2 regions of the Micromonospora robiginosa genome follow, and region 2 is predicted to be linked to the other one. Evidence: riboswitches for the same ligand, from Rfam matches in the RefSeq annotation. Region 2 holds a riboswitch; the other holds the start of a gene.
The links. A riboswitch is a leader RNA that binds a small molecule or an ion and turns the genes downstream of it on or off. The one in region 2 is predicted to bind S-adenosylmethionine.
Positions count from the first base shown of each region.

Region 1: linked by a shared signal. The riboswitch ahead of H1D33_RS07315 (ABC transporter substrate-binding protein) and the one ahead of H1D33_RS26450 (aminotransferase class V-fold PLP-dependent enzyme) in region 2 are both predicted to bind S-adenosylmethionine.

Region 1 covers NZ_CP059322.2:1,682,082-1,687,458, reverse strand. The annotation lists gene H1D33_RS07325 (acyl-CoA dehydrogenase family protein) at 1-1,029, opposite strand, end outside; gene H1D33_RS07320 (PadR family transcriptional regulator) at 1,026-1,598, opposite strand; SAM riboswitch class IV at 1,724-1,834, shown strand; gene H1D33_RS07315 (ABC transporter substrate-binding protein) at 2,079-2,933, shown strand; gene H1D33_RS07310 (amino acid ABC transporter permease) at 2,972-3,748, shown strand; gene H1D33_RS07305 (amino acid ABC transporter ATP-binding protein) at 3,745-4,488, shown strand; gene H1D33_RS07300 (carbohydrate ABC transporter permease) at 4,492-5,377, opposite strand, start outside.
Region 2 covers NZ_CP059322.2:5,928,864-5,934,240, reverse strand. The annotation lists partial or broken gene H1D33_RS30355 (ATP-dependent DNA helicase) at 1-23, shown strand, start outside; gene H1D33_RS26470 (AI-2E family transporter) at 77-1,375, opposite strand; gene H1D33_RS26465 (GroES family chaperonin) at 1,530-1,877, shown strand; gene H1D33_RS26460 (hypothetical protein) at 1,958-2,125, shown strand; gene H1D33_RS26455 (PrsW family intramembrane metalloprotease) at 2,130-3,581, opposite strand; SAM riboswitch class IV at 3,604-3,724, shown strand; gene H1D33_RS26450 (aminotransferase class V-fold PLP-dependent enzyme) at 3,769-5,031, shown strand; gene H1D33_RS26445 (FUSC family protein) at 5,042-5,377, opposite strand, start outside.

The DNA of each region.
Region 1 (5,377 bases), 2.5 Mb from region 2:
CTCGGTGGTGACCTTCATCTTGGTCATCGGGTTGAACAGCAGGTAGCGGCGGTCGTCCGGGCCGGCCGAGCGGAAGTAGTCGACCGCCCGGTCGCTGAACAGCTTCATCGCCACCAGGCGGGCGTACGCGTCGGTCAGCTCGCGGCGCACGTGCGGGAAGTCGGTGACCCGCCGGCCGTAGAGCATCCGGCCGTGGGCGTGGGTGACCGCCTCGTACATGGCGTGCTCGCAGATGCCGATGGACGCGGTGCAGAGGTTGAACTTGCCGACGTTGACGGTGTTGAGCGCGGCGTCGAACGCGGCCGGGCCGGTGTGCAGCACGTCCTCGGCGCGCACCGGGTAGTCCTCCAGCCGGAACTCGGAGACGTACATCTGGGCGTTGACCACGTTGCGGACCAGCCGGTAGGCCGGGTGGCGGCTGTCGGCGGCGAAGAACACGTACCCCTCGGGGCCGTCGACGTCGGCGCGCCGGCCGAAGACCGAGACGAGGCCGGCGACGTTGCCGTTGCCGATGTAGTACTTGCCGCCGGTGGCCCGGAAGCCGCCCTCGCCGTCTGGGGTGAGCAGCATGTCGGTGGCGTAGATGTCGGCGCCGTGCGCGCGTTCGGAGAGGCCGAACGCCATCACGTGCCCCTGGTCGAGCAGTTCGGCGGCGCGGGCGCGGGCGGCGGGGTTGCCGCTCTGCCAGACCGGGCCGAGGCCGAGCACGGTGACCTGCCAGGTGTACCAGTAGCCGAGGCCGTAGAAGCCGAGGATCTCGCTGAGCGCCGCGTTGCGGGCGGTGTCCCAGCGCTTGTCCTTGTCGTCCGCGCCGTCGGCGGCCGGGGTGAGGAAGGTGGCGAAGAGACCTTCGCGGGCGGCGAAGTCGAGGAAGTCGGCGTACCACTCGCGCGCGTGGTAGCTGTCGACCAGGGCGCGCTTGCCGCGGGTCTCGAACCAGTCGATCGTGGCGCGCAGCAGCCGCCGCGAGGTCTCGTCGAGGTCGGCGGGGTCATAGCGGTGCGGGTGGAACAGCAGCGGGTCGCTCACGCGGAGGGCCTTTCCGGGTCGGGGTCGAGGTGGCGGAGGGTGGTCAGGACGTCGTCCAGCCAGGCCAGCACCATCCGTTCGTACGCGATGCCGCCGCGCAGCACGACGTGCTGGAGCGCCGCGCGGGCGTCGGGTGCGGCGGGGTCGCCGAAGTCGCGGCGCTCGCCGGCCAGGTAGCCGGCGAGGACGCTCTGGTGGTCGGCGCGGTAGCGCTCGACCTCGGCGACCAGGGTGGCGCGGCCGGCCGCGTCGTCGAACGCGGCGCCGCGGATCTTGACGGCGAGTTCGTGCCGGACCGCCTCCGGGCGCACCGGCGCGTGCAGCCAGTCGACGAGCGCGGCCCGGCCGGCCGGGGTGACCGACCAGATCTTCTTGTCCGGCAGGTTCTCCTGGCCGACCTCGACGCCGGTGATCCGGTCGTCCTCGGCCATCTGCCGCAGCACGCGGTAGATCTGCTGGTGGGTGGCGGTCCAGAAGCGGCCGATCGAGCGGTCGAAGCGCCGGGCCAGCTCGTAGCCGGAGGCGGGCTGCTCCAGCAGCGAGACGAGGATGGCGTGCTCCAGCGACATGCCGGTCATCTTGCTATGCACTTTGTTGCATAGCAAGCCCCGATCCGATCGAGGTAAGGGCCGGTCGTGACCGTGGTCATAACGGCTGGACGGCCGGCGTCCCGGTGCTGCTAGCCTTCTCGGCAGGTCATGAGCGCCAGCGTCAAGCCCCGGCTCGCTGGCCGGCAACCCTCCACCACGGTGGGGTGCTCCGGGTGAGGACCAGGCGCCGGCAGCCGTCGGCGCAAGCGTGGCCTGGCACCCAGGTCAGCACCGACGACCAGGGAGAACCATGTTCGCGCCACCCCCCGCACCGTCCCGCCCCGCGCTGGTCAGGCGTCGCCACGTCGACCTGATGCGGGTGTGCAGCGACCGCTGTCGCGTCGCGCGCTGAGCGAGCGTTCCGCCCCCTTTCCCGATCCACCCTCCCGGCTCCGCCGTGCCCCGGCGCCGCCGGCACCGGCACGCGTCCCGCGTGTCCGTCCACTCTGGAGAGACATCGTGCGTATCCGTACCGCCCTGACCCGCGTCGCCGCGCTCGGCGCCGCGGCCGTGCTCGCCGCCACCGCGCTGACCGCCTGCGGCGGTGGGGCCGACGACGCGGCCGACAACCCGTACGGCCTGCTGCGGCCCGGCGTGATCCGGGCCGGCACGCTCACCGACGCCCCGCCGAACGTCTACCTGAAGAACGGGAAGTTCACCGGCTTCGACAACGACCTGCTCACCGCCGTCGCCGGCAAGGTCGGCCTCAAGGTCGAGTTCGTCGGCACCGACTTCTCCGCCCTGCTCTCCCAGGTCGACAACCGCACGTTCGACGTCGGCAGCTCGTCGATCACGGTCACCGAGGCACGGAAGAAGACGGTGGACTTCGGCAACGGCTACGACTTCGGCTACTTCGGCCTGGACGTGCCGACCGGCTCCTCGATCACCGGCTTCGACCAGCTCGCCGGCAAGCGGGTGGTGGTCGTCCAGGGCACCGTGCAGGACGACTTCGCCACGAGGCAGAACCTGGACCCGGTGCGGGTGCCCGACTACAACGGCGCGGTCAACCAGCTCAAGGCCGGCACCGCCGACGCCTGGATCGCCCCGGCCGAGATCGGCGACAAGTCCGCCGCCGACAGCAAGGGCCGGATCACGGTGGCGGCGAAGCAGCTCAGCCCGGCCCCGACCGCGTACGCGGTGGCGAGGGGCAACGACAGGCTGCGCGAGGCGCTGGACAAGGGCCTCGACCAGGTGATCGCGGACGGCACCTGGAGCCGCCTGCAGGCGCGGTACTACCCGGGCCGGCCGATCCCGGCCGACTTCACCCCGGGCAGCGGCACGGTTCCGGTCCCCTCGCCGTCGGCCGGCTCCTGAGCCGGCAGCCGGGACCGAGCAGAGCGGACGGAGGAACGATGGATCCCCTGCGCACCCTCTGGGAGACCTTCTTCGACGGTGACTCGATGCGCGAGGCGCTGCCCGAGATGCTGACCGTCGGGTTGCCCAACACGCTGATCCTGGCCACCTCCGCCGCCCTGCTCGGCTCGGTGCTGGGCATGCTGCTGGCGGTCGCCGGCATCTCGCGTACCCGATGGTTGCGTTGGCCGGCCCGGGTCTACACCGACGTGTTCCGCGGCCTGCCGGCCGCGGCGACCATCCTGCTCATCGGCGTCGGCCTGGCGCCGCTGGGCATGCGGGTGTGGGGGCCGAACCCCTACCCGCTGGGTGTGCTGGCGCTGTCGCTGATCGCCGCCGCCTACCTGGGCGAGATCTTCCGCGCCGGCATCCTCAGCGTGGAAGCCGCCCAGTTGGAGGGCGCCCGGGCGCTCGGCTTCTCCTGGGGCGAGGCGATGCGCCTGGTGGTCATCCCGCAGGGCGTGCGCCGGGTGCTGCCCGCCTGGGTCAACCAGCTCATCGCGTTGATCAAGGACTCCAGCCTGGTCTACTTCCTCGGCCTGCTGGCCAGCCAGCGGGAGCTGTTCCGGATCGGCCAGGACTACGCGGCGAACACCGGCAACCAGTCCGCGCTGCTGCTGGCCGGCCTGTTCTACCTGGTGCTGACCGTGCCGCTGACGCACGCGGTCAACTGGCTGGACCGGCGGTTGCGGCAGGGCCGCCCGAGCGCGCCGCCCGAGCCCGAACCCGAACCGGCGCCGGCCGGCGTCACCCCGACCGGAGGGAACCCGCGATGACCACGACCACCGCCGGCTCGGTCAGCCTCGCCGTACGCGACGTGCACCTGGCCTTCGGCGCGCACCGGGTGCTGCGCGGCGCCGACCTGGACGTCGCCCGGGGCGGCACGGCCTGCGTGATCGGGCCGTCCGGCTCCGGCAAGTCCACCCTGTTGCGCACGATCAACCGGCTGATCGAGCCGGACCGGGGCGACGTGCTGCTGGACGGGCGCAGCGTGCTGCGCGACGACCCGGACGCGTTGCGGCAGCGGATCGGCATGGTGTTCCAGCAGTTCAACCTCTTCCCGCACCTGAGCGTGCTGCGCAACGTCACGCTCGCGCTGCGCAGGCTGAAGAAGCTCGACGAGGACGAGGCGGTGACGCTCGCCCGCGCCCAGCTCGACCTGGTCGGGCTGGCCGCGAAGGCGGACGCCCGGCCGGCGCAGCTCTCCGGCGGCCAGCAGCAACGCGTCGCCATCGCGCGGGCGCTGGCGCTGCGCCCGCAGGTGATGCTCTTCGACGAGGCCACCTCGGCGCTGGACCCGGAGCTGGTCAAGGGCGTGTTGGCGGTGATGGCGGACCTCGCCGCCGGCGGCATGACCATGGTGGTGGTCACGCACGAGATGGGCTTCGCCCGCACCGTCGCGGACACGGTCGCGTTCATGGACGCGGGCGTGGTGCTGGAGGCCGGGCCGCCGGCCGCCGTGTTCGGGGCGCCGGAGCATCCCCGGCTGCGCCGGTTCCTGTCCCAGGTGCTCTGAAGGTCAGCCCTTCACCGCGCCGATCAGCACGCCCTTGATGAAGTGCCGCTGGACGAACGGGTAGACCGCGACGATCGGCGCGACGGTCAGCACCACCACCGCCATCTTGATCGCCTCGGTCGGTGGCATGCTCACCCCGGTGGTGCCGCCGGCGGTGTGCGGCGCCTGCCCGGCCAGCAGGTAGCTCTGCAGCACCCGCTGGATCGGGTACATGTCGTTGCGGTCGATGAACAGCAGCGCGTCGAACCAGACGTTCCAGTAGCTGACCGCGTAGAACAGGCCGACCACGGCGATGACCGCGCGCGACAGCGGCAGCACGATCCGACCCAGGGTACGGAAGTCGCTCGCGCCGTCGATGCGGGCGCTGTCCAGCAGCTCCTGCGGGATGCCCTGGAAGAAGCCGCGCACCACGACCAGGTTGAACACGCTGATCGCCGGCGGCAGGACCAGCGCCCAGATGGTGTCCTTCAACCCGAGGCCGGTGACCACCAGGTAGCGGGGCACCAGCGGCGGATAGACCAGGAACGGGATCAGGAAGTACGCCAGCAGCCAGCGGTGACCGAGCGAGCCCGGCCTGGACAGCCCGTACGCGGCCAGCACGGTGACGGTCAGCGCGACCAGGGTGCCGCATACCGTGACCAGCGTGCTGATCCACAGTGCCCGGGTCACCGCGCCGCCGGCCAGGATGGTCTGGTAGGCCGAGGTGTCGATGCCCTTCGGCACGACCACCAGGCCACCGGCGTCGGCGATGGTCTGCCGGGAGGAGAGGCTGGTCACCAGCACCACCCAGAGCGGGAAGAGCACCCCGAGCACCAGCAGGGTGAGCAGGACGGCCTTGAGCCCCTGGCCGACCGGGGTCGGTGGCTCCTCCCAGGCCGGGCGGCGGGCG
Region 2 (5,377 bases):
TGGAGCGGCTGGCCAAGAGCTGACGCCCGCGCCTCCCCGGGCGGGGTGACGCGGGCGTCGGTGGAGCGGATGCGGGTCAGGGCGCCTGGGAGGCGACCACCACCGCGTCCGGCGGGGTGTCCGGCACGGTACGCGCGGCGAGCCGCCGGACCGCGGTGTTGAGCACGGCGATCAGCGGCACCGCGACCAGCGCACCGGCGATGCCGGCGAGCACCACGCCGGCGGCGATGCCGATGATCACGGCGAGCGGGTGGATGGCCACCGCCCGGCCCATGATCAGCGGCTGGAGCACGTGCCCCTCGACCTGCTGCACGCCGATCACCGCGCCGAGGATGATCAGGGCGGTCACCGGGCCGCTGTCGACCAGCGCCACCAGCACCGCCACCACGCCGGAGAGCGTGGCGCCGACGATCGGGATGAACGCGCCCAGGAAGACCAGCGCGGCCAGCGGGAACGCGAACGGGATGTCGAAGATGACCAGGAAGATGCCGATGCCCACCGCGTCGATGAAGGCGACCAGCACGGTGGCCCGGACGTAGGCGCCGAGCGTCGCCCAGGAGGCGCGGCCGGCGTCGTCGACCTTCCAGCGTGCGGCGACCGGCAGCAGCCGGACCAGGAACCGCCAGATGTTGTTGCCGTCGCGGAGGAAGAAGAACGTCGCGAAGAGCACCAGGACGGTGCCGGTGAGCACCTCGGCCAGCGTGGCGGCGGTGCTGAGCGCGCCGCTGGTGAACCGCTCGGTGTTGCCGTTGATCCAGTTCTGCGCCTCGTCGATGTAGCGGTTGAGCTGACTGTCGGACAGGTGCAGCGGGCCGGTCTTGAGCCAGTCCTGGATCTGCCGCACGCCCTGGGAGGACTTCTCGCTCAGCTCCGGCACGCCCTGGATGAACTCGTTGACCACGAGGGTGAGCGTGCCGATCACCGCGGCGAGGCCGCCGACCAGCACCACGCCGGTCGCCAGTGAACGGGGGAAGTGCGCCTTGAGCAGCCAGCCCACCGCCGGGGCGAGCAGCGCCGAGAGCAGCATCGCGACGGTCAGCGGGATGATCACGATGCTGATCGTGCCGACGATCTTGAGCAGGGCCCAGGTGACGATCCCGATCACGATCAGCCGCCAGCACCACGCGGCGGCGATGCGCAGCGCGTGCGGCACCTCGGTGTCGTCCCGGCTCACCGTCGAGGAGTGCATCGCGGCCGGCGGCTGGGCGCCGACCACGGTCGCCGCCGGCGACGCCGCCGGGCCCGGCGCGGCGGGCGAGGCCACCCCCGTCTCCCCCGGCGTCGCGTCCGCGTCGGCCCGGCCGGAGCGGGCCGACTCACGGCCCGACTCGTACGCGCGGCGGAGCCGTCCGCGCATCCGCTCGAAGCGGCTCAAGCGCACCTCCCGCAAAGCTGGTCCACCCACGTCACAGGGGGGACAGAATACGTCCGACCGCCCCACCGTAGGGCGGTCCCGCCACACATTGCCCCGTCGCCGCACCCGGCAACCACGACGGAACCGGGCGTGCGGCACGCGGTAGCGTCTTCGCGTGACCGCCGACCAGAGTCTCGACACCGGGCTGCCCATCCGCCTGCTGCACGACCGCGTGCTGGTGCGTACCGAGGGCGCCGAGGGGGAACGCCGCTCCACCGCCGGCATCGTGATCCCGGCGACCGCGGCGGTCGGCAAGCGCCTGGCCTGGGCCACCGCGGTGGGCGTCGGGCCGCACGTCCGCTCGATCGTCGCCGGGGACCGGGTGCTCTTCGACCCGGACGACCGCTCCGAGGTCGAGCTGCACGGCCGGGCGTACGTGCTGCTGCGCGAGCGCGACGTGCACGCGGTGGCGGCGGAGCGGGTGGAGAGCAGCGAGACCGGCTCGACCGGGCTCTACCTCTGACGGCCGCCCCCGCGCCGGCGCCGTTTGCGGCGCTGCCGGGCGGGAAGCCCAGGCACCTCAGCGCGCCCTGGGGAGGGACCATGCCGATCGTGATCAAGAGGATTCTCGCCTGGGGGTTCCTCGCGTTCCTGATCTACTTCATGGCGTTCCGGCCGGACGGCGCGGCGCAGCTTTTCCGGGGCATCGGCGCAGCGCTGATGGCCATCGCCCAGGGGCTCGGCGACTTCCTCACCGGCCTGATGTCCTGACCGCTCAGCCGTGCGGGTGCCACGGGTGCGGGGCGTGACCGACCGGCGGGGGCGGCGGGGCCAGCACCACCGGGATCGGCACCACCGGCTCGTCCGGCGCCTCGACCGTGCGCCGGGACCCGTCCGGGAACCGCAGGTGGTAGCGCTGACCGTCCCAGACCCCGACCGGCGCCTGCGGGTCCCGACCGACGAAGAACGACCGGTACGCGGCGATCGAGTCCAGCAGCTCCCGTTCCTCCCGTGCCGTCCGGTCCCGCTCGGCGGGCTTGCGGTCCAGCCCCCGGCGCATGCCGTCGCGCAGCAGCGCCAGCCGGGTGGCGGCGAACTGGTAGCCGCGCATCGCCTTCACCCCGCCGTCGCCGGCCACCCGGCGGGCCCAGGCGCGGGCCGCGTGCCGCCGGCCCAGGCTGCCCAGCGCCGCCACCTCGGGTGGGGTGAGCCAGCCCGCCCGGACGTAGTCGGGCAGCGTGCGCTCGGTGAGCCGGCCCTCCCAGGCGCGCAGGCCGACGGCCAGCCCCACCATGCCGAAGAAGATCGGCACCATCACGCCGATGTAGCCGTAGAGCGCGATCACCGGCTGCCCGGTGATCTGCGCCAGCGACGGGATCAGGTTCCAGGTGCCGTGCAGCATCATGGCCAGCAGCAGGCCGGCGAGCGGGGCGAGGATCCGCACCCGCCGGTCGGCGGTACGCGCGGCGACGCCCAGCCCGACGCCGGTCATCGAGGTGAACAGCGGGTGGGCGAAGCCGAACAGCAGGATCCGCACGATGAAGATCGCGATCACCTGCTGCGCGCCGGTCGCCGGGCCGTACTCCTCGACGCCGGTGCGGTAGCCGTAGCCGCCCAGGTAGAGGATGTTCTCCACCATGGCGAAGCCGACCGCGGAGAGCCCGCAGTAGACCAGGCCGTCGGTGACCCCGGAGAACTCCCGGCGCCGGAAGATCAGCAGCAGGATCGGGCCGGCCGCCTTGGTCAGTTCCTCGATGAACGGCGCGACCAGCACCGCGGTCAGCGCGGCGGGCAGCCCCCAGTCCTTGAAAAGCCGCGCGCCCGTCTCGTTGACCAGCAGCGAGATGGCCGTGGAGACGAAGGCGCCCCAGGCGAAGCAGAAGATCAGGTATTTCAGCGGCTCGGGCTCGTAGCGGTCGAGCCAGAGGAAGCAGGACACCAGCACCGGCACCGGCAGGATCGCCGCGATCACGCCGACCAGCAGCGCCTCGGCGCCCAGGCTCTCGCCCAGCGTGAACACCATGAACAGGGCGCCGGCCGCGATCAGCAGCACCACCCCGGCCAGCGCCAGGAAGCGCCGCCAGCCGAGCCGGCGCAGCGGCATCCGCGGCGACGGCGCCCCGGGCGGCGGGACGGCGGGCGCGGACGGCGGCGGCAGTGCTCCGCCGGGCGGGGTGACGGCCATGCGGTCAGCGTAGTCACCCGCGCCCCACTGTTCCGGCCGCATCACGACGGCTATGCTCCGGACAGGTCACGAGCGCCAGCGTCAAGCCCCGGCTTGCTGGCCGGCAACCCTCGTCAGTTCGCGGTGGGGTGCCCCGGGTGATGACCGGGCCCAGCGCCGCCACGCGTGCTGGGCAAGCGCGGACCCCGTCACCCACACCCGGGGTCCCGGTGCCCCGGGAGGCTTCGCCATGACCGTCACCCTCGTACCCGCCCTGCCCACGCTGCCCGTGCCGGCCCGGCCGGACCCGCTCGGCGTGCTCGGCGTACCGGGTGAGATCAACCTGGACCACGCCGCCAGCGCGCCGTGCGCGCGGGCCGCGGCGGACGCGGTGGCCGAACTGCTGCCCTGGTACGCGAGCGTGCACCGCGGCGCGGGCGCGCTGTCGCGGCGCTGCACGCTCGCCTACGAGCGGGCCCGGCAGGCGGTCGGGGACTTCCTCGGCGCCCGTCCCACCGACCACGTGATCTTCACCCGGAACACCACCGACGCGGTGAACCTGCTGGCCCGGGCGTTGCCGGCCGGCACCACGGTGGTCACGTTCGGCGGGGAGCACCACGCCAACCTGCTGCCCTGGCCGCGCGGCTCGGTGCGGCTGCCGGTGCCGGACAGCCCGGCCGGGGCGGTCCGGTCCCTCGACGCGGCGCTGGGCGAGCTGGCCCGCGACGCCCGGCCCGGCCTGCCGGTGCTGGTCGCCGTCACCGGGGCGAGCAATGTGACCGGCGAGTGCTGGCCGGCGGCCGAGCTGGCCCGGGTGGCCCACCGGTACGGCGCGCGGATCCTGGTGGACGCCGCCCAGCTCGCCCCGCACGCCCCGGTCGACGTGACCGCGTCGGACCTGGACTACGTGGCGCTCTCCGGCCACAAGCTGTACGCGCCGTTCGGCGCGGGCGTACTGGTCGGGCGCGCCGACTGGCTGGACGCGGCCCCGCCGTACCTGCCCGGCGGCGGCGCCACCGCGCACGTCGGCGCGGCCACCCACGACGTCCGGTGGACGACCGGACCGGCCCGGCACGAGGGCGGCACCCCGAACCTGCTCGGCGCGGTGGCGCTCGCGGCGGTCGGCGCGGCGCTCGACGCGGCGGACCGGGCCGCGCTGCACGCCGAGGAGCAGGCGTTGCTGGCCCGGCTGCGCACCGGCCTGGCCGCGCTGCCGGACGTGGTGGAGCTGCGCGCGTTCGGCCCGGACGCGCCCCGGGTGGGCATCGTCAGCTTCGTGGTGGCCGGGCGGGACTCCGCCGAGGTGGCCGCGCACCTGGCCCGGCGTCGGATCGGCGTCCGGGACGGCCTGTTCTGCGCCCACCCGCTGACCCGCCGCCTGCTCACCGAGGCCGCCGCCCGGTCCGGCCGCACCGACCTGCCCCCGACCGCGCTGCGCGCCAGCATCGGCCTGGGCACCACCGCCGGTGAGGTCGACGCCCTCCTGACCGCCCTGGCCACCCTCCCCGGTTGACCGCCGACGGTCAGCCGACCGGCGGGGCGGTGGGCGCTTGGGGCGCCTCGTCGGTCTGCTGGTCGTTGCCGTGGAACGCCTGGCGGACCAGGCGGTTCGCCTCCTCCTGCTCGATGCCGGAGGCCACCATCAGGTCGCTGGCGGCGGTCCGCACCTGCGCGATCACCACGCTGCCGGAGAAGCCCACCCCCTCGGCGTACGCCCGGCTGGCCTCGCTGACCGCGCGCAACGTCCGTTCGCGGGCCTGCTGCGGCTCCTCCCCGGCGGCGAACTCGTGCCGGAGCAGGCGTACCGACTCGGCGAGGTGGGCGATCGCGTCCGGCATCGGCTCGGGGATCTCCTCCTC